Regions from separate parts of the Staphylococcus sp. aM genome, predicted to be linked through region 1. Evidence: riboswitches for the same ligand, from Rfam matches in the RefSeq annotation. Region 1 holds a riboswitch; each other region holds the start of a gene.

The links. Region 1 has a riboswitch for thiamine pyrophosphate ahead of P7F85_RS01905 (thiamine phosphate synthase). Riboswitches for the same ligand answer to the same signal wherever they lie in the genome.
Region 2: another riboswitch for thiamine pyrophosphate. It lies ahead of P7F85_RS08770 (ECF transporter S component); the one in region 1 lies ahead of P7F85_RS01905 (thiamine phosphate synthase).
Region 3: another riboswitch for thiamine pyrophosphate. It lies ahead of tenA (thiaminase II); the one in region 1 lies ahead of P7F85_RS01905 (thiamine phosphate synthase).

The regions. Positions count from the first base shown of each region.
Region 1 is NZ_CP121447.1:415,066-423,045, reverse strand. Features, by position in the region: gene P7F85_RS01910 (MFS transporter) at 125-1,399, opposite strand; TPP riboswitch at 1,800-1,909, shown strand; gene P7F85_RS01905 (thiamine phosphate synthase) at 1,979-2,569, shown strand; gene thiO (glycine oxidase ThiO) at 2,562-3,677, shown strand; gene thiS (sulfur carrier protein ThiS) at 3,661-3,861, shown strand; gene P7F85_RS01890 (thiazole synthase) at 3,863-4,630, shown strand; gene P7F85_RS01885 (HesA/MoeB/ThiF family protein) at 4,630-5,628, shown strand; gene P7F85_RS01880 (DedA family protein) at 5,742-6,353, shown strand; gene P7F85_RS01875 (fructose-1,6-bisphosphatase) at 6,652-7,980, shown strand, end outside.
Region 2 is NZ_CP121447.1:1,775,850-1,783,829, forward strand. Features, by position in the region: gene ptsP (phosphoenolpyruvate--protein phosphotransferase) at 1-916, opposite strand, end outside; gene P7F85_RS08745 (phosphocarrier protein HPr) at 918-1,184, opposite strand; gene P7F85_RS08750 (DUF697 domain-containing protein) at 1,339-1,881, opposite strand; gene P7F85_RS08755 (class I SAM-dependent rRNA methyltransferase) at 1,941-3,113, opposite strand; gene auxA (lipoteichoic acid stability factor AuxA) at 3,370-4,671, opposite strand; gene graF (glycopeptide resistance-associated protein GraF) at 4,825-4,959, shown strand; TPP riboswitch at 5,232-5,333, shown strand; gene P7F85_RS08770 (ECF transporter S component) at 5,420-5,995, shown strand; gene P7F85_RS08775 (ABC transporter ATP-binding protein) at 6,008-7,411, shown strand; gene P7F85_RS08780 (energy-coupling factor transporter transmembrane component T family protein) at 7,404-7,980, shown strand, end outside.
Region 3 is NZ_CP121447.1:817,955-825,934, forward strand. Features, by position in the region: gene P7F85_RS03940 (single-stranded DNA-binding protein) at 1-187, shown strand, start outside; gene P7F85_RS03945 (transglycosylase family protein) at 596-1,327, shown strand; TPP riboswitch at 1,489-1,590, shown strand; gene tenA (thiaminase II) at 1,668-2,357, shown strand; gene thiD (bifunctional hydroxymethylpyrimidine kinase/phosphomethylpyrimidine kinase) at 2,350-3,171, shown strand; gene thiM (hydroxyethylthiazole kinase) at 3,164-3,955, shown strand; gene thiE (thiamine phosphate synthase) at 3,956-4,597, shown strand; gene yidC (membrane protein insertase YidC) at 4,686-5,555, shown strand; gene P7F85_RS03975 (HD domain-containing protein) at 5,593-6,237, opposite strand; gene cls (cardiolipin synthase) at 6,365-7,849, opposite strand.

The sequences.
Region 1 (7,980 bases):
GAATCACACCTTTCTATAATATAATTATGCACCTAGTAAAATTAAAAAAGCAATAAATGAGTTTGAAGCATGATCTTAACGACCTGTCTATCCTCATTTATTGCTCGTATTTGATATTTACAAATTATTTAACTGATTGATGTTCATCTATCACTAATGGTTGATCAGGTTTAACAAAGAACCACATGATAATCGCTAATACTGCTGGAATAATTAATAATTGGAACGTCATACTCCAACCAAGTTGTTCAACAAAGGCACCAGCTAAGAATGGACTCGTTAAGGCACCAATATTCCCCCATAAGTTCATCCAACCAGATACTGTTCCAGAGAAGTTACGACCTAAGTCTGTCGCTGCGGCCCAACTCATACCCATAGACATACCAACGCCACCTAAGCCAAGAGATAACCAGAATATAGTGACATATAAGTTTTCAGTATGTACTGCAAAAAAGATTGATATTGAGAAGACGACAAATCCTAAAATCGCAATGACGCCACGTGCGACGAAACGAGATTTACCAGTATTTAAAATCTTATCTGAAATAGCACCACCAGATAAAATCAAGAAGAACATTAATAACCATGGTAATGAACTAATTGACATATCTTTGAAATCAACATGGTATTGTTCTGTTAAATATGTTGGTAACCAAATTAAGAATAATGTAATGACAAATTGTACTACAAAGTACTGAATCGCAATCGCATAAAAACTAAAGTGAGTTAAAAAACGTTTCCAAGGTGGTAGTGATTTATCAGTTTCAACAATGTCTCTATGCACAGTAATAAATTGCTTTTCAGCTTCATTGACCATTTTATGTTGTTCCGGCAAGTCTTTAGCGATAATTGCCCATAGAACTGCCATCACAATACCAACCGCACCAAAAATATAAAAGACTGCTTGCCAATTAAATGCGTTAACAATCGCGATGGTTACAATCGGTGCTAACACAGGGCCGAAATATGAACCTGCTAATAACGCACTTGATGCTCTTCCTTTTTCATTTTTAGCAAACCAAAATGAATTGAACACTGCATTAGATGGATACATAGGCGCCTCTCCCACACCAAATAAAAATCTAACAAAATATAATAAACCATGATGCTTAATCATACCTGTGAGAATTGTAAAAGCACTCCACCATACTAAAGCTATTGTAATCATTTTACGTGGTCCAAATTTCTCTGCTAACATCCCTGACGGTACTTGCATTAAAGCGTAACCTAATGAGAAAAATGACGCTAATAAACCAAATTGTGTTTTTGTTAAATGTAAGTCTTCCATCATTGGTACAGCAATATATGAAATATTAGATCTATCCATATAAGCTATAACACCAATAAGAAAGAATGCAATCGCAAAAAACCAACGAACGTTACTTCTTTTTTTATTCATTTCTTTTCCTACTTCCCATAATGATATGTTGTTTCTATGTGTTGTCGTTAAGTTTCAGAAATTCCTAATGATGACTGTTTAACTTCTAATCACACATCTTTTCATTTCTTGTAGCACTACAATTTTTATTATAATAGCACGAAATGGAAACGGTTACAATATAAAATTTAGAAAATATTCACAATTTATTCAATAAAAATTAACAATACTTACATTTAATTTTCAATATTTAAATAAGCTATTCATGTTCATTTGCGTTTTCGTCTAAATTGGTTGTTTCTTTCTTGCCTTTATTCCAAAAAAAGCTAAATAAAGATAGTTGTCATGTTTGATACCGTCAATAAAAAATAGTAAACTGTATGTAAATTGAAAGCGCTATTCCATTCATACAATTTAATAATAAACCCACTGGAAGTGCCTTTGTTTAAGGCTGAGAGTAAAGATGTGACTTTATAATTCCTAGAACCTGATCCAGTTTGTACTGGCGTAGGGAAGTGGCATAGCTATGAATTTAAAGTACTCATTAGCAATTTAACGCTATTTCCCTACTATGTGGAAATAGCGTTTTTTGTTGAGGTGATGTATATATTTATTGCGATAACTTTTTATAAAGAATTGTCACAGCAAGATTTAAGGCATTTTTTGACTATAGAGCCGGCCATTGATGGCTTACTCTTTAGAACACCTATGTCTGCTTTTGAGTTACAAGGTTTTATTGTACAGCTCATTGAAGCTGGATTTCCCAAAGATAAAATAATCATTCATAGTCATTTTAAATTACTTAAAGCTTTAAATTTACAATGTATTCATTTTAAAGAAAATGACGAAGAAGCATTTTTAATCAAACAACAACATCCTGAGTTAGTTGTCGGTATGTCAACGCATAATATTGAAATGGTTAAGCAATGTCATGAGTGGCAATTAGATTATGTCTTTTTCGGTCACATATTCCCTACATCGTCGCACCCAGATGAACATCCACGAACAATTCAAGAGATTCATGACGTACTCGAGATTGATATTCCTATTTATGCTATAGGCGGAATTTCCCCGTCCACCATTTCTCAATTACCTACAGCATTTGATGGTCTATGTTCAATTTCATTTTTCATGACCTCTACCGTTAGCGAAATTAACTCTTTAAAAAGGAAGTGGCACGCTCATGCATGATGTTCTTATTATCGGTTCTGGTGTGATAGGTATGTCGATAGCTCGACAACTTAATCAATCACATTTAGATATTGCTATTGTAGACCGAGATATACCAGGTATGCATGCCTCTTATAAAGCCGGTGGCATGTTAGGCGCTCAAAATGAGTTCACAACTGATAGTGAATTATTTCAATTAGCAGTAGCGTCTAGGTCATTATTCCCAGAATTAAGTGATGCCCTCTATCATGAAACTGGTATTGATATTGAATTTCAACAGTCTGGATTAATTAAAATGGCATCATCAACCAAAGACGTAAAGTGGTTAACTCAACAATATGCCTTTCTTAAATCAAAAGACCCAAGCGTTGAGTTACTCTCAGATGATGAACTATTTAACCTGTCAAATGGTCATGTCGAACCAACTGACTTAGCCATATATATTCCAAAGGACGGTCAAATCAATGCCAATCACTATACTAAAGCTTTATTACAATCAATAATTCAGCGCGATGTTCATCGTTATTATCAAACAGAAGTAAAACACATTCATCACAATAATGGTTTTTACACAGTTACAACAAATAATGCTAATATCTACGCTAAAAAAGTAATTGTGGCAGGTGGTGCTTGGTCTACTCAGCTATTAAAAGATTACGCTATACCAAGACAAGTGATTGGTGTTAAAGGTGAGGTATTATTAGTTGAACAACCTTCACTTAAATTAAATCATACTGTGTTCATGACGAATGGTTGCTATATCGTTCCAAAGGAAAAACATCGCTACTTAATTGGAGCGACAAGTGAATTCAATAATTACAGTGTCGGTAATAGTGACCTAGGTATTTCATGGCTACTCAATCATGCTCAACAACGTATACCTGGACTATCGAATGGCCATATTCTAAAACAATGGTCAGGCATAAGACCTTACACAGAACATGAATTACCTATCATGGATCAAATCGATGACGGCTTGTTTATCATCACTGGTCATTATCGTAACGGTATACTGTTATCGCCTAAGATCGGTCAAGATATTGCCAACTGGCTATTATACGGAATTAAACCAGTAAGCTATTCAGCATTTAGTTTATCAAGGAGTGAGCAAAATGAAGTGCATCATTAACGGAGATTTATTTACCTTTGAACAAGAAGATTCGATTACAAGCATATTAGAATCATTAGAATTAGACCCACAACGTGTCGTAGTTGAGCATAACCAATCTTTAATTAAGCAAGATGATTTTGACAATCAAATAGTCAGAGAAGATGATCGTTTAGAATTATTAGAATTTGTAGGAGGCGGATAAAATGTTAAAAATAGGTCAATTAGAATTGAAATCTCGTTTATTATTAGGTACTGGTAAATTCGAGGATGAACAAACTCAATCCGAAGCAATTAAAGCAGCTGAAACAAACGTATTAACATTTGCAGTAAGACGTATGAATTTATATGATAAAAATCTTCCAAACCCACTAGCTAATGTGAACTTAAAAGATTTCATTACATTTCCTAACACTGCAGGTGCTAAAACTGCTGATGAAGCCATCCGTATCGCAGAAATTGCAAATCACGCTGGTGTATGCGACATGATTAAAGTTGAAGTCATTGGTGATGATGAAACCTTATTACCTGACCCGTTTGAAACGTATGAAGCTTGTAAAGTGCTATTAGAAAAAGGGTATATCGTCTGTCCTTATATCTCTAATGATCTTGTATTAGCTAAAAAGTTAGAAGCCCTAGGTGTCCATGCGGTAATGCCATTAGCATCACCTATTGGTACAGGTAGGGGTATTAATAATCCACTTAATTTAAGTTATATTATTCAAAATGCTAACGTCCCTGTCATTGTAGATGCCGGTATTGGTTCTCCTAAAGATGCCTGTCAAGCAATGGAATTGGGTGCTGATGCAATATTATTAAATACTGCTATCTCTGCAGCTAAAGATCCTGTCAAAATGGCCGAAGCAATGAAGTTAGGTATTCAAGCCGGAAGATTGTCATATGAAGCTGGTCGTATTCCCGTAAAATATACAGCACAAGCATCAAGTCCTACAGAAGGCTTAGGCTTCTTATAATGTCACGTTATGAAAGACAAACACGCTTTCAACCTTTTGGCGAAACAGGACAGGCTCAATTAGAACAAACAAAAATCATGGTACTTGGTGCTGGTGCATTAGGCAGTCATATAATAGACCAATTAGCACGCATGGGCGCCCATCATTTAGCCATCGTTGATATGGATATTGTAGAATTATCCAATTTACATCGACAAACTTTGTATGATGAGCAAGATGCACAACTTATGACATCTAAAGTTGAGGCACTTAAACAGAAAGTCCATACTATTAATCAACAAGTACATTTAAAGACCTATTATCAAGAGTTGTTATCTACAAATATCGAAGACATCATTAAAGACTTTCATCCAGACATTATTTTAGATGGTATGGACCATTTTAAAATACGTTATTTGATTAATGAAGTATGTCATAAATTAAATATTCCTTGGATTTATGGTGCAGCTGTCGGTAGCAAAGGCACCGTTTATGGTATTGATTTTACTGGACCATGCCTTAAATGTTTATTACAGCAAATTCCTCAAACTGGTGAAAGTTGTGCTATCAATGGCGTCTTGCCACCTATCGTTTCGATTGTAGCGAGTTACGAAGTGGCTGAAGCTATACGTTATATTAGTGGATATGGGTTTTCCCAACAATTAATCACATTAGATGCATTTAACATTCAACATCAATCATTAAATATACGTCAATTAAAGGATGATCAATGTCCAGTATGTCATTTTCAAAAATATGACGTATTAAATGATAAACAGAATCATACAATCGAACCATTGTGTGGAGATACAGTCAGATTTAGATTGCCTGCCCACAGTTTCGATTATGCATCAGATTTCCCAGGACATATGATTAAATCCACACCATTTGCTAAATTAATCCAACACAAGGATTTGGCATTCACACTATTCAAAGATGGCGGTATGAATGTACACGGTATTACAGAAGAGACAGATGTTCATGCACTTTATCATCAACTCTTAAAAGCAATAAAATGATAAACTGACCCCCCTTTTACAAGCATTTACTTATTATTTTTATTATAATGGTTTTACCAAACTATATTACTTAAGTAATATGCTTCAACGCATAAAGGAGTCTATTCATATAAATGGAACAAATTATTACGAATTTTATTAGTCAGTGGGGATACACGGCTATCTTCATTCTCATCTTGTTAGAGAATGTATTACCTGTAGTCCCTTCCGAAATTATTTTAACCTTTGCAGGTTTACTGTCAGTTAAATCTCATTTATCCATTTGGACATTATTAATCATTGCGACGATTGCGTCATTTATCGGATTATTAATTCTATATTATATTTGCCGTCTTATTTCAGAAGAAAAGCTATATCGTTTTGTCGATCGTCATGGTAAATGGATGAAATTAAAAAGTAGCGATTTAAAACGTGCTAATGACTGGTTTAAACGCTACGGTGCATGGGCAGTCTTACTTTGCCGCTTCATACCGGTATTACGTGTATTAATTACTATCCCTGCAGGTATTAACCGTATGAATATTGTGAAGTTCACATCACTTTCACTTCTTGGTACAACAATTTGGAACTTCGCATTAATTTTACTAGGTCGTCTTTTAAGTGATAGCTTTGGCGCCTTAATGAATGGTATCCATACGTATTCTAGAATTATGTATGTCATTATCATCATTGCCGTTATTTACTTCGTCATCAGATACTTTGTCAAACGTAAACGCGTAAATTAATGAATTAAAGCTATCCCAAGCCAACATTGTGCACTCACTTTGTTGGCTTTTTTGTGTTCTCCTCCTTCTAATTCACAAAGCTTATTTTTTACAAGTTTAATCACATCTATTAGAAATGAGTGTTATTGCTATTTCTCATTGTTTGAAATGATAACGATATTTCTAAATTTAAAAATATCTTTTCAATTAATGCTTTGCTATTGAAAATTGTTAAATTTTTATTGATAATCAAATGTAAGCGCATTAATAATTGCAATAACTGGCTTTGAACGGAATTAAAAAATAGGAGTGACAAGACATGACACATATTACTGAAAATGAACTAAAGAAAAAATACTTAGACTTACTATCTCAACGATTTGATAGTGCTGAAAAGTTAGCAACTGAAATCATTAATTTAGAGTCAATCCTAGAACTTCCAAAAGGTACTGAACACTTTGTAAGTGATTTACACGGTGAATACGAATCATTCCAACACGTTTTAAGAAATGGCTCTGGTAATGTAAGAGCTAAAATTAATGATATATTTGGCGAAACACTTAGCGAAAAAGAAATTAATGATTTAGCCGCCCTTGTCTACTATCCAGAAGATAAACTAAAACTTGTTAAAAACCAATTCAATGCCAAAGGGCAACTTAACGTTTGGTATATTACAACCATCGAACGTTTAGTTGAATTAATCAAATATTGTTCTTCTAAATATACACGTTCTAAACTTCGCAAAGCTTTACCAGAACAATTCGTCTATATTATTGAAGAATTACTTTATAAAAATAATGAATATCAAAATAAAAAGACGTATTATGAAACATTAGTCAATCAAGTCATCGAGTTAGAACAATCAGACGATTTAATCATTGGTCTCTCTTACACAGTACAACGCCTCGTTGTCGATCATTTACATGTTGTTGGTGATATTTATGATCGTGGTCCTAAACCCGATAAAATCATGGATACATTAATCAATTATCACTCTGTAGATATTCAATGGGGAAACCATGATGTGCTATGGATTGGTGCTTATGCTGGCTCTAAAGTATGCCTTGCTAATTTACTTAGAATCTGTGCGCGTTACGACAACTTAGATATTATTGAAGATGCATATGGCATCAACTTAAGACCGTTACTCACTTTAGCTGAGAAATATTATAGTGGCGATAACCCTGCTTTCAAACCTAAGAAGCGTCCAGATAAAGAAGCAAGTTTGACACAACGTGAAGAACATCAAATTACTAAGATCCATCAAGCCATTGCGATGATCCAATTCAAACTTGAAATGCCAATCATTAAACGTCGCCCGTCATTTGAAATGGAAGAACGTTTGGTGCTAGAAAAAATCGATTTTGACAACAATGAAATCACTGTTTACGGTAAAACGTATCCATTGAAAGATACATGTTTCCAAACGATTGATCGCCAACATCCTGAAGTCTTACTGGAAGAAGAACAAGAAGTCATCGACAAATTACTATTATCATTCCAACAATCTGAGAAATTACGTCGTCACATGTCATTCTTAATGCGAGAAGGTAAATTATATTTACCATACAATGGCAATTTACTTATACATGGTTGTATCCCTGTAGATGAAAATGGTGAAATGGAATCATTTGAAATTGACGGGGAA
Region 2 (7,980 bases), 1.1 Mb from region 1:
TACCCATGTATAAGAACTCAGTACGATATAAGCCAATACCTTGTGCACCATTTTCAATGACACCTGGTAAATCGTTTGGTGTACCAATATTAGCTGCTAACTCTGCGTGAACACCATCAACAGTTACTGTATCAGCATCACGTAATTTTTGTAATTCTTGTTTATCTTCAAAGAAACGTTCACGTTTATTTTGATAAGCGATAACTTCATCTTCTGTAGGATCGATGATAACATCACCAGTTAAACCATCAACAATAATCATATCACCTTGTTTAACTTCTTTAGTGATTGATTTAGTACCAACTACTGCTGCGATTTCTAATGAACGACTCATAATCGCAGAGTGACTTGTTCTACCGCCAATATTTGTAACAAACCCTTGAACGAATTCTTTATTTAACTGCGCAGTATCAGAAGGTGTTAAGTCATTACCAATAATAACAACACTTTCATCAATCATACTTGGGTTTGGTAATTCAACCCCAAGAATATGTGCTAACACACGTTTAGATACGTCTCTAATGTCTGCAGCACGTTCTTTCATGTATTCATTATCCATTGATTCAAATATAGTAATGAATTGAGTTGTAACCTCATTTAATGCTGTAGCTGCATTAACATGATCATTTTTAATTTTATCTTGAATTGGTTGAATTAATTCTGGATCATCTAAAACAAGTAAATGCGCATCAAAAATGGCAGCTTTATCAGCGCCTAATTGAACTTCTGCATTATTTCTTATTTTAGTTAATTCAATTTTAGATGCTTCGATAGCGTTATTGAATTTGCTAGTTTCACCTTCGACATCAGTAATTGTTTCACTGCTATCAAAAGATAAATCTGGCTCAACTATTAAGTAAGCTTTAGCGATTGCTACACCATCAGATGCAGCAATACCATTAATTAATTTAGACATATTACTTAGTTAAACCTTCTTTTGATAAGACATCACTGATAGATTCGATTGCATCTGCCTCATCGCTACCGTCAGCATAAATTGTAATTTCAGCATCTTTACCTACACCTAAACTCATAACACCCATGATTGATTTTAAGTTTACTTTTTTACCGTTATATTCTAATTGAATATCTGAATCAAATTTTGAAGCTGTTTGTACCAACATTGTAGCTGGGCGAGCGTGGATTCCTGTTTCGTCGATAATTACATATGATTTTTGTTCCATAATTTATTTCTCCTTCTATAAGTTAGAATCTTCAATATACTTACAATCTAACATAAATTTTTATACCTTAACTTTACCAAAACCAATAGTTAAATTCAATTTCTTTAAAACCGGTTTCAGTATATTTCTACAATTTTTTAACAAATTATATCCCTTAAAGTAACTCTTTGATGACTTTTTCACATTTTTCGATATGATCTTGACCTAATCTTTTCATAAAGTAATAACTAATTGATGCTGAAACTGCTTGTCCTACAAATGGGAACCATTTAGTTTGTTTAGCTGCAGTACGTTTTGCCACATCTCTAATCACTACTTTCATCAGTGCATTAGTTAATTTTTTACCAATAAACTGACTACCTTGAATAGCTGCAGCAGACATTATTCGTTCTCTAACGTCATCACTTAATGAATTGACTTGTTTATGATCTAGTCCATAAATTTTATTGACATCACTAATGATATCTCTCATTAATTTTATATCAACACCAAAGTCTAATCCAGGAATTGGTACTACACTCATTCCTGATGATAGTAAAGATTTCTTCTTAACGAGATTCTCTGCTTGTGCACGTCTTTGTTGTAACTCATTTTGAGTCACAGGTAAATTACTTTTTTCTTTGATTTCTTCAATATTTAATACTTTATTACCAACTGTATTTGTGACTCTGTTCGTCATTTTATTTCTTATGCTCATCTTATTCACACTCCCATGAATCTTATTTCAATAAGACTCTATACCCAGATTACAACTATTTAATGCTCAATATTAACAAAAATTGCTTTTAAATACTTTGAAGGTTTGTAATGTGGATGTGTTTTAAAGTCTTTAGGTAATCCCATCACCTCATTGATTTCATAATCCACTTCAGCTTCATCTAATGTTGTTTTGATAACATTTTTAAATGCCTTTAATGAAAACACGCTTGAATTTGTGCATAATAATAATGTACCTTTTGGTGATAATACTTCTAAAGCACCATTAATCAATTTGTCGTAATCTTTTTGTACTGAAAATGTTTTCTTTTTATTACGTGCAAAACTTGGTGGATCAATCACAATAGTGTCATATTGATGTCCGTGGCGTTTTGCATAATTATAATAATCAAATGTATCCATGACATAAATATATTGTGATTTTGGATCAATAGCATTAAGCCCAAAATTCTCTTCGGTTAATCCTCTAGAGCGATTAGCTAAATCTACACTAGTTGTTGATTTAGCCTTATTTGCAGATACTACTGAAAAAGCCCCTGTATAGCTAAACACATTTAAAAGATGACGCCCTTCTGAGAATTGATCACGTAATTTCTTTCTTACTTCTTTTTGATCAAGGAAAATACCTGTCATTAAGCCATCATCTAAATCCACATTATAAAAAGTGAAGTTTTCTTCGATGACGATTGGAAATGCTTGTTGTTCTCCCTCAACAAATCCACCTGTATATTCAGTATCTTTAAATCTCATTTTTTCGTAGATAGACTGATACTTAAAGACTGTTTTGATAGCTTCTAATATATGATATCTAAATTTGTAAATACCTTTTGAATACCATTGAATTAATAAATGCCCATCATAATTGTCGATCGTTAAACCACCGACACCATCACCTTCAGCATTGAACAATCTAAAAGCATTCGTACCATCTATATGATAGTAATATTCTCGTTCTTCTAAAGCTTTTTCAAATAATCGTTTAAAAAATGCAGTATTAATATCTTCAGATGGATCATAACTCAATACCCAACCTAAACCTTTGTGTTGTCTACCTACATAAGCAGTTGCTACATATTGTTCTTTCCCATCAACTAATTTGAATAAATCACCTTCTTTAAGATGATCTTGGGCATAAATATCTTCTTCATCAATTAAAGGATATTGATTGTGATATTTTGATTCTTTACCTCTATTTAAAGTTGCAATCTTCATTTATTACACTAACCTTTCTTTTATACGTTTAATTTCTTCAACCGTCACATTGCTATGTTGATTCGTAAATGCATTTTACATTATATATATTTACTAATTGAATGATTCATTTATTATTTTAACAAAGAATGCTACTTAGTCCTATTTTCTAACAAAAAAGAGTGAGCTTACAATTCGATCGATTAAAGAAGGAATTGTAACCCACCCTATAACACGTGTGATTTGTTTAGATTAATTTGTTTTTATATTCTTTTTATCATTCTTTTGGTTTATCTCTTAACTGTAATGAATAAGCAACAATCATTGCTAGTAACATAAGCAATAAAGTTGGTGTTATAAATACAGATAACAATAAACCGTGAACCATAATATTTATGAATTCAGTTAATAATTTAAAGAATAAGATACTTCCCATAAATAATTGTAAGAAGTAAAATTTACCTCTTAAGAAATAAGTAAGTGTTGTAGCAATATAAACAATGATAATGAATAAAAGTAATAATAATGTTACCCATTCAATCACATATTGCGTTTGTGATAATTCCCATTCTCCAGATAAGAACAATGCATTTCTGTTGTTAAATTCTAAGAATGTAAAGAAGAATATAACTAAACCACAGAAAATTTCAACATACATTGGTTTTATCCATTTTGGCTTTCTCATCCAATTTGGAATATCATCTTCTTGAATATCAACAATATTTTTTACTTTTTCTTTAAATTTATCCCTTTTAACTCTAATTCTTTCTAAATCAACACTTCTTCTTGTTTTACGTGCATATTCTGTTGTCTTATCTTGTAGTTGTTTTAAGTGAACTTTAGTTTGATTTGAGACATTACCTTTACTTGTTCTTGATAATTCAGGTTCTTCTTCGCCTAATTCTTGTTTAGTAAGCGGCAGAGCACGTCTTAAGAACAAGAAGTTCCAAATTGACATTTGTCCTAATAACCACATAATAATAAAGAATGTATTAACACTTAAAATATCAATAGATTCAATTTCATTAGCGTCAATACGACCATGCAATGCAATTTGAGTAATAAGATAACTGATACCATATGACACTATAATCCACATATAATGACTTTTTCGATTATCACTATTCAATTCATCTTTATATACAATGTATCCAATATGTATGATGAACGGAATAATAAATACGATACCAAAGAATCCATACACTTGCATCATAAGAACTAGAGTAATTAAGAAATACATTACCCCTATGACCAAGAAGAAAATTGAAATATCATAATCATACTTAATTGTTCTAAATAACGTATGACCTAGTAACATTACTAAGATACCAAATAATATAATGATTATGGCACTTACAATTGGGAAACCCCCGATAAATCTACTCATCACTTTAATTATTTCAGCGAAAAATGCGTTCAGGAATTCCCATATATTATACACATGTGTATTTACCTTCTTATCTCCATTTAACTGTTTAATAAGCGGTAAGTTAATTAATATAATGAGTCCTGTGAAAAGTGAAACGATACCGATGATATAACTAAATATGATCTCGGTGTGTTTCTTAAGAAAAGACATACTATTCACCTCAAAAGTTATTATATATGAAGAACTTATTCTTGTCTTTAATAAATCACTAAATACGTCTATAGACCTAGAAAAGTTTATTATTAGCATAACTGGGTAAAAGGTGTATGTAAACAATAAAACACAATTAGGGGTGGATTTATTATGAGTAATGAAGAATTTGCAAAAAAATCAGCTGAAAAAGCCAAAGAAGCAGAAGAGAAACTAAAAGAACAAAAAGAAGAAAAAACAAATGATACAGAACAAACTAAAAAAGATATTGATGATGCGTTAAATTAATATCTACTTGCTAGTTAAATCATAATAAGAATTCAATTTTCTATAAAAACTACGTGCCTAGGGTGTTTTTGATATCCTAGGTACTTTTTATGTTTACAAGCAATATACGTCTATTTCACTTAATTTTTATGATTCTTTATTCCATATCCCTTTCTAAAATTCCTACTCACTTCCAATTATTTTGCATAAAATCAAAATATTATTTTATGAAATATTTTATTAACTTGACAATCCACATGAAAAATCATACATTAAAGACAAATTAAAAATAATAAACGCACTAGGGGTGTTTTGAACTGAGATGAGGTTAACCCTCAAACCCTTTGAACCTGATCTAGCTAGATACTAGCGTAGGAAAGTGTAATTAACAAAGATTATAATCGTATGTTGAATCATATTCTTATGTTTTACGCACAACTTTCCTAGAGATGGTTGTGCGTTTTTTTAGGAGGATGTTTTTATGTCAAAAGGTTTAAAGCTTTCTGAGATATTAGTGACAGTACTTATCTCTGTAATTTTTGCCATTATTTATAACTTATGGTGGTTATTTTATAATGTTGCACAAGTCGCTGGTTTACACCTTGAGCAATTAACCTATGGAGTATGGTTTATGGCAGCGATTGTTTGTTATTTAATTATTCCTAAGCCAGGTATCGCCTTACTTGCTGAGTTTGCTGCAGGTGCCGGTGAAACAATTGTGATGGGTAAATTTGATATACCTACGATTATCTATGCCCTTCTACAAGGTTTAGCATGTGAGATTGTCTTTGCTATTTTCAAATACCAGTCTCGTTCAGTCATGGTAGCTATGCTTGCTGGACTAGTGACTGCACTTGTATCATTCCCAGTCGACTATTTCTATGGTTATTTAAATGAAGTTGCTGGATGGAACTTAATTTTATTCATTGTTTTCCGTGCGATTAGTGGTATTATTATTGCTGGTTTATTATCTTATTTATTGGTTAAAGCATTGGATCAAACTGGTGTAACTAAAGTATTCAGACCCGCTTCTAAAGATGATTACGATACATTATAAGGGGACTTAAAAGTGTTAAAAGTTACAAATTTACGTTTGAAATATCCAAATGGACATCGAAAAATTTTTGATAATCTAAATCTAGAAATTAAAGAAAAAGAAAAAGTACTTTTACTAGGACCATCTGGTTCTGGAAAAAGTACGCTTTTAAATGTATTAAGTGGCATTGTACCCAATTTAATAGAATTACCTATGAAGTATGATGAATTGCAAATTAAAGAGCATAATGGCGTGATCTTTCAAGATCCGGATTCACAATTTTGTATGCCTAAAGTTTATGAAGAACTTGCCTTTGTTTTAGAGAACAGACAAGTACCAAGACAAGATATGGATGAAGCCATTAACCAAGCATTAGCATCAGTGAATTTAAATGTAACCGAAAATACACAAATCAATCAATTAAGTGGTGGTATGAAACAAAAATTAGCTATCGTCGAAACAATATTACAACAGGCAGATACACTATTTTTAGATGAACCCACTGCAATGTTGGATGTTAATGCTACATCTGATTTATGGCAACGCTTGATTAAGCTTTGGAAAGATCAAACAGTACTCATTGTCGAACATAAGGTCGAACATATTTGGCAACATGTTGATAGAGTTTTATTAATGAACTATGAAGGACAAATCATTGCTGATGATACGCCAAATCATATTTTAAAGCATTATGAACATTTACTAAGTGAATACGGCGTATGGCATCCAAATGCATGGCATTATGCACCTGAACCTAAACATATGGCACCATCGTCTATAGAGCCATTATTTAAATTTGAACATGGTGCCATCATTCGTAATAAGAAAGATTTGTTTAAAGTGGATCAATTAGCTATTCATTCAGGAGAGTGGATTACGATAACTGGTCAAAATGGAACTGGTAAAACCTCATTATTAGAATCCATATTACAATTAATCAAATATAAAGGCGTAATGACATTTCAAGGTCAGGAATTGCGTAAAATTAAAGATGCTGCAAAGCACATGTATCTAGTGTATCAGAATCCAGAACTTCAATTTATCACTAACTCTGTTTATGATGAAATATTGATTCATTTTAACCATTTAGATTCATCTAATGCAGAATCTAAAACCCTCGACTTATTAGATTTACTAGACTTAACCAATGTTAAAAATCAACATCCTTACGAATTATCAATGGGTCAAAAACGTAGGTTAAGTGTAGCAACGGCATTAAGTTCAAATGCAGATATCATCCTATTAGATGAACCAACATTTGGTTTGGATAGCCACAATACATTTCAATTAATAAAACTATTTCAAGAGAGAGTATCTAAGGGACAAAGTATCATTATGGTTACACATGACCCAGAGATTATTAAACGCTATCCAACACGTCAATGGATAATTGAAAACCAATATTTAACAGAAATCAAAGGTGATCAACATGTTTGAACATTGGAAAATTAGACACACCTTTATGGATGACGTCAATATTATCACTAAACTCGTTTTAGGCGTTTTACTATTTTTCTTTATTATTTTTATTCATAATTTTGACTTTATGATTTACATCGTTTGTCTCATGTTTATCTTTTTACTTATGTTTAACGGAACGCAATTTAAAATTACTGGTGCTTTTATACTAGCAACCACGTTCTTTGCTCTATTGTCATCACTATTCATGATTTTATATGGTGATGGTGACCATATTTTATTTAAATTTGGCATCATTCAAATTAGTACGGAAAGTATCGTCAGAGGTATTCACCTTTCTCTTCGTACAATTACAGTGTCGATGTTTGGTATTCTTATAGCATTAACGTCACAAGTGGTCATGATATTTTATAGTCTAATGCAACACTTAAAAGTAAAACCTAAAGTTGCCTATGCCTTTATGGCCGCAATTAGAATGATACCATTAATCATTAGTTCTTTAATTCAATTACGTCGTTCTTTAAAAATGAGATATCAAATGATAGATAAATCAAATTATAGAGGATTCAAAAGACTCAAACATCTAA
Region 3 (7,980 bases), 400 kb from region 1:
ACAGGGTTCTTTAGTGGGTATTACAGGTCAAATGCGATCTCGTAAGTATGAAAAAGATAATCAGACACATTTTGTAACTGAAGTATATGTAGAAACAATTAAATTTATGTCCTCTAAGACAAAAGAATCCAATATCCTCTCTAACGAATTTAATGAAGCACAAAATGAATGCTTTCATATAGGTTAGATAGCCATTAATTATTCAACAACTCCCAATTATTTATACTTTTATCCTATCTTAATATAAATTATCATCTTTCAATTATACTCAAGCGACCTTTTTAAAATTTAATAAAATAAAAAGGTCGTTTTTGTACCATATATTACTTAAAAATAGGCACTTTTACGTCAGAATTATCTGATAGATTTCATTTGTATTACATACATATCACAAGTATGTAACCTTTATAAACTGTCATGGCAGTTTTCAAAAGACTTATAATTTAAATTTACACCAATTTACGATGTAATTAGGACGTAAAAAAAAGGCTTCCTTTTTTATTTGGCTGTAACCTGCAGTGTATTTATAGATGTTAAAGTTGTATTTGTAAATTAGTTAAAGAAAACAAATCACTTTTAGGAGGATTTTTTAATAATGAAAAAGACAATTATCGCATCATCATTAGCAGTAGGATTAGGCGTTGTAGCAGGTAACGCTGGACACGACGCACACGCAAGTGAAGCAAATATCAATGAAGCTGAATTAGCTCAAAAAGCACAATCAAATGATCAATCATTAAACGAAAGCCCTATCCAAGAAGGCGCTTATAACTATACATTCGATTATAATGGTTTCACTTATCATTTTGAATCAGATGGTTCAAACTTCTCATGGGATTTCCACCAATCTGGTCAATCAAGTGAAGCTTCAAATACTCAAGCTCAACCACAACAAGATGTAAGTGAACAAGGTTCAGCATCAACTAACCAAACTTCAGCAGAAGAAGTTAGCAACCAACAACAATCAAACTCTGATCAACCTGAGCAAGTTTCTGCTCCACAAACAGAGCAAACTCAACAACCACAACAAGAAGCTACTACTTCAAACAATGAATCAAGCTCAAATGAAGCTTCAAGTGGTTCATCAGTAAATGTTAATGATCACTTAAAACAAATCGCACAACGTGAATCAGGTGGCGACATCCACGCTACAAACCCATCAACAGGTGCTTCAGGTAAGTATCAATTCTTACAATCTACATGGGATTCAGTAGCTCCATCTGAGTACAAAGGTCAACCAGCTTCTAGCGCTCCTGAACATGTTCAAGACGCTGCAGCACAAAAATTATATGATACAGCTGGCCCAAGCCAATGGGTTACTGCATAATATAGATTTCACTAAACATCCTATCTTTAGATAGGGTGTTTTTTATTTGTGAAAAGTTAGATTTAGTTATATGTATATCAAAAGATATATTGATATACATTTTTTAATAATTGAATTTATATGTTACATTTGCTATTGTAATAATTGAAAATGATTAAAAAAAGAACTACTAGGGGCGCCTATGAAGGCTGAGATGAATTTAATTCAGACCCTTAAAACCTGATTTGGTTAGTACCAACGGAGGAAAGTAGTGTAACATATTAACGGTATGAGGTCGTGCCTTAATTTTGCTACTTTCCACGTTTGGAAAGTAGTTTTTTTATTTCAAGGAGGCAATTTTATGAGTTTTTCTAAAGATTTAAGAATGGCAGCAGAACCTATTATTGAAGATATCTATAATGATGGTTTCATTCAAGATTTATTACATGGTGAATTATCTAAACAAGCGGTGAGACAATATTTACGTGCAGATGCATCTTATTTAAAAGAATTTGCTAATCTATATGCACTATTAATTCCTAAAGTGCCTAATATGGATGATGTTAAATTTTTAGTTGAACAGATTGAATTTTTATTAGAAGGTGAAGTAGAGGCACATGAAATTTTAGCTTCATTTATCAATGAACCTTATCATGAGATTGTTAAAGAAAAGGTATGGCCACCAAGTGGTGATCATTATATTAAGCATATGTACTATAATGCCTATGCACATGAAAATGCTGCATATACGATTGCAGCAATGGCACCATGTCCATATGTATATGCGGTAATTGGTAAAAGAGCGATAAAGGACAATCAACTTAATAAAGATTCAATTACGTCTAATTGGTTTGAATTTTATAGTACAGAAATGGATGCATTAGTAAATTTATTTGATGAATTAATGGATCGTTTAACAGAGAATTGTACTTCAGAAAGAAAAGAAGAGATTAAGGAGAATTTCTTACAAAGTACTATTCATGAAAGAAACTTTTTCAATATGGCCTACGTAGATGAAAAATGGAATTTTAGAGGTGACAAAGATGAATAAACCTAAAATTGCTTTAACTATTGCAGGTACTGATCCAACTGGCGGTGCTGGTGTAATGGCTGATTTGAAGTCATTCCATTCTTGTGGTGTTTATGGAATGGCAGCTATAACAAGTATTGTTGCTCAGAATACAATGGGGGTAGACCATATTCATAATTTAGAGACATCATGGGTTAAAGAGCAATTGGATAGTGTATTTAATGATGAACTTCCTCATGCAATTAAAACAGGAATGATTGCTACAGAGGAGACGATGCAATTAATCAAAAATTATTTAGAAGATTATCCTACAATTCCATACGTGATTGATCCTGTCATGTTAGCCAAAAGTGGGGATTCGTTGATGGATGATCAAACCAAACAAAAGTTGCAAAGTACATTATTGCCACTAGCTGATGTTGTTACGCCTAATATTCCAGAAGCGGAAGAAATCACTGGAATAAAGATTGATACTGAAGAAAATATTCGAAAAGCAGGAGATATATTTATCAATGAAATTGGAAGCAAGGGTGTAGTCATTAAGGGTGGACATTCTGCTGACTTAAATAATGCTAAAGATTTTTTATTTACAAAAGATGGCGTTTACACATTTGAAGATGAACGATTTGATACTAAACATACACACGGTACAGGTTGTACGTTTTCAGCTGTCATTGCTGCCGAACTAGCTAAAGGTCGTAGTATTTATGAAGCAGTTGAAAAAGCAAAAAAATTTATTTCGTTGAGTATTAAATATACCCCTGAGATTGGTAAAGGTCGTGGCCCAGTCAATCATTTTGCGTATCTTAAGAAAGTAGGTTTAGATGATGAATAATTTAGAAAAGCTAAGAAATGAGAACCCTTTAATTGTATGTTATACAAACGATGTAGTTAAGAATTTTACTGCAAATGGATTATTAAGTATTGGTGCAAGTCCGGCAATGAGTGAAGCACCAGAAGAGGCTAAAGATTTTTATCAAGTTGCGAGTGGATTACTTATTAATATTGGTACACTTACGCATAATAATGAAGCAGATTTAATTAAGATAGGTAAAATTGCAAATCAAATTGGTACACCAATTGTTTTTGATCCTGTCGCAGTAGGAGCTTCACAATACAGAAAAGATTTTTGTAAAAACTTTTTAAATGAAGTTAAAGTTGCAGTGATTAAAGGCAACGCTTCAGAAATCTTGACTCTCATTGATAACAATACAACAATGAAGGGTACTGATGGAGATAGTTCGCTAAATGCAATAGATATTGCTAAGAAGGCTTATCAAAAATATCAAACTGCAATTGTAATCACAGGAAAAGAAGATATTGTTGTTCAAGATGACAAAGTGACTAAACTTTCGAACGGTTCACCAATGTCTGCTAAAATCACAGGTGCTGGTTGCCTATTAGGTGGAATTATTGCTAGTTTCTTATTTAGAAATCAGCATCCTCAACAAGAAACACTTGTCGAAGCAGTAAGTTTTTATAATATAGCTGGAGAAGTTGCTGAAGAAGCAGATCATGCTAAAGGTCCTGGCTCATTTTTGTCTGAATTGCTAGATCAATTGTATTTATTGAATTATCAAACCTATAAAAAATTTGTTAGCAAAGAAGAGGTTGAATAAATGTCATTTAAAGCTTCAGAATTAAAAATTTACTTTATATGTGGCACTCAAGATATACCAGAAAATCAAACTATTCAAGACATCCTTACACAAGCTTTAGAAGCTGGCATAACGATGTTTCAATTTAGAGAAAAAGGCGACAAGGCTTTATCTGGATTGAATAAAGAAAAATTAGCTAAAGAGTTACAAGCGCTATGTAACACATATTCTGTACCATTTATTGTTAATGATGATGTGTCTCTAGCTAAGCGTATTAATGCTGATGGTATTCACGTTGGTCAAGATGATGAAGCGGTTAGAGCCTTTTCAAATGACTTTCAAGATAAGATTATTGGTCTTAGTGTCGGTAATTTGTATGAGTATGAAAAATCGGATCTCACTAATGTTGATTACATCGGAGTTGGACCAATGTTTGAAACGCCATCTAAAAGTGATGCTAATGCACCTGTAGGACCTGATATGATTAAACAATTAAGACAAAAAATGGGTAAATTTCCTATGGTTGCCATTGGCGGTATTACTGAAGATAATGTAGGACTCATTGCTAATGCAGGGGCTGATGGTATTTCAGTGATTTCAGCAATAAGTAGAAGTAACAATATTGACAACACTGTTAATGAATTCAAGAAATATTTCAAGTAATCTTTAATTTTTTCCACTTTTTGTTTTATCCTAGAGTATGAGTATGATAGAATAAATCCTATGTGAATATTACAATAGAGGTGGAAAAATGAAGAAAAAAGCGTTGCTACCTTTGTTTTTAGGTTTAATGGTCTTTTTAGCAGGCTGTGATTATTCAAAACCTGGAGCTCGTAGTGGATTTTTCTATAATACGTTCGTTGATCCAATGAAACACTTATTACAGTGGTTGGGTAACGATGTTTTACACAATGATTATGGTTTAGCTATTATCATTTTAGTATTTGTTATTCGTCTTGTGTTACTTCCATTCATGTTATCTAACTATAAAAATAGTCATATGATGCGTGAAAAAATGAAAGTTGCTAAACCTGAAGTAGATGGTATTCAGGAAAAGGTTAAACGTGCACGCACTCAAGAAGAGAAAATGGCGGCTAACCAAGAATTAATGGAAGTCTATAAAAAATATGATATGAATCCAATGAAGAGCATGCTAGGTTGTTTACCAATGCTAATTCAAATGCCTATTATCATGGGATTATACTTTGTTCTTAAGGACAAGTTAGTCAGTGGCTTATCTGTACACCCTCATTTTTTATGGTTTAATTTAACTAAACCAGATATTTGGATTACAATTATTGCAGGTGTGCTTTACTTTATTCAAGCATATGTTTCAAGTAAAACTATGCCACAAGAACAACGTCAAATGGGTTACATGATGATGATTGTATCACCAATCATGATTATTTGGATTTCATTAAGTTCAGCTTCAGCTTTAGGTTTATATTGGTCAGTCAGTGCAGCATTCTTAGTTGTACAAACACACTTTGCTAATATGTATTATTCTAAACTTGCTAAAAAAGAAGTTGAACCATTACTTGAAAAATTTGATCAAGACGGCAAGTCATCAAATAAAAAAGGTAAAAATACTCAAGTCGTTTCAAAGAAAAATAAAAAATAATTTAAGAACCAGCAAATCACTGATTTGCTGGTTTTTCTTATATATAGTGCCATTCATCTAAGAATTGGGAAACAAAAGTCTTCATAAATTCATGTCGTTGCGTTGCAATATGCTTAGCAGTTTTAGTATGCATTAAATCTTTAAGTTTAAATAATTTTTCATAAAAGTGTTTGATAGCGGAAGGTGGTAATTGTGTTAGAGTATGATCGCTAAAATCATCAGGAACCTTTGCTTCTGTCCACATTGGTTCATTGAAATAACCTGCAAATTGAAATGTTCTAGCAATACCAATAGCTCCAATGGCATCTAAACGATCGGCATCTCTCACAATTTGACCTTCGGTTGATAATTCAATATGGTTGTTAGAACCATTCTTATAACTCATATTCTCAATAATATGTATAACATGATTTTGATCATCTATAGATAATTCAATATTATTTAGAAATTCTATTAAGGTGTCTTTAGCTTGTTGTTCATTTACTAATTTAGGATCAATGGTATCATGTAGAATACTTGATAATTCAATAATAAAAGAATGTTCAAAACCTTCTTTCTTAGCAATATACTTTGCTAATGCATGTACACGTTGAACATGTGCAACATCATGACCACTGTAGTCATTTTTATGGAATTCTTTCATATAATTTAGAGCAATTTGAATGCGTTCTTCATTTTTCATTTCTATTCATCCCTTCAAAACGAAAACCTGAGACAACAATAGGTATTGGTCTCAGGTTTGATATTATTTTAATTACATATATTTTTATTTTACAATCGATTAAATCTTATTTGTTGAATACATAGTATTATAAAATAGGAGATAAGAGTTGTGATATACCTTCTTTAAATTTGATCCATAAACTACGTGATGCATATTTTTCCTTAGTTAATTGATCTGATACTTTCATATCTTCTATGAAGGCTTGTTTTAAAGAACGAGCAATACCTTCATCATATATAAAGGCATTAACCTCAAAATTTAGTGTAAAACTTCTATGGTCCATATTGGCAGTACCAACACTTGCGACTTCATCGTCAATAATTAATGTTTTGGAATGTAAAAATCCATTATTGTATTGATATACATTGACACCTGCTTCTAAAAGAGAAGCGACATTTTTTAATGTTGCCCAATAAACAAATGGATGATCAGGCATATTTGGAGTCATAATATTGACTTCTACACCACCAAGTGCAGCAATTTTGATAGAATCTAAAAATGCTTGATCAGGAATGAAATATGGTGATTGGATATAAATCGACTTTTTAGCAGAAGAAATCATCTTTAAATAGCCATATTTAATTTGCTCCCATTCTTCATCCGGACCACTAGAAGCTATTTGTATTCCAATAGTGCCACCTGAGTCGACATCTGGGAAATAGCGTTCTTCGTAAGTTATATTGTCACGAGTAGATTGAGAATTCCAATCTAGGATAAATCTTAATTGAAGGGCGTTCACTGCATCTCCTTCAACACGTAAGTGCGTATCACGCCAATATCCAAACTTTTTAGATTTACCTAAATATTCGTCACCAACATTAAATCCACCCACGTATCCTATTTTACCGTCTATCACAACAATTTTACGGTGGTTTCGATTATTCATTCGTAAATTAATAAGGGGTAGTTTTGATGGGAAAAAGGCTTCAGCGTGACCACCTTTTTTACGAAATGCTTTCAAATCTTTTTTCCTTAAGTCCCTTGAACCCATGTCATCATATAACATTTTAACTTCAATACCAGCTTCAGCTTTATCTTCTAAAGCCTTCAAAATGGTCTTGCCAAGTTCATCACTGTGAAAGATATAATATTGAATATGTATATAATCTTTAGCATTTTTTATATCTTCTAATAAATCATCAAATTTTTGATGACCGTCAGTATATATCATTAAATCATTATCTGTTGTTAAAAACGCTGCATTATTATATAACAACATTTGGACCATTTCTTTAAATTTAACAATTTGATGATTCCCTTTTGAAAAGTTTTTATCTTTTAAGGCTTCAAGTTGTTCATCAACAATCATTTCAAGGCCTACTTTATCGTCTTTATCCAATGTGAAAATATGATCTCTTTGAATCTGACGGCCAAAAAGTAGATATAATATAAAACCTAATAAAGGTAAAAATACAAGGACTAATAACCATGCCCATATTGAATTAGCACTGCGTCTTTCCATAAAAATAATAGTAAAGGCGAAAGCTAAGTTCAAAATAAAAGCACCAATCAAAATAATATTGATAATTAGATTGGAATGAGCGAAAGTCATTGTGAATATTTCGACCATAAAATACCTCCTTATTATATTATTTGTATTAAAATTTAATTGATTTAACAAAAGTTTTTAACTACATAATTGTACCATGAAGTCATATTTTTATCATTATACTGATTGTATTAATAAGTCTTTCTATCATT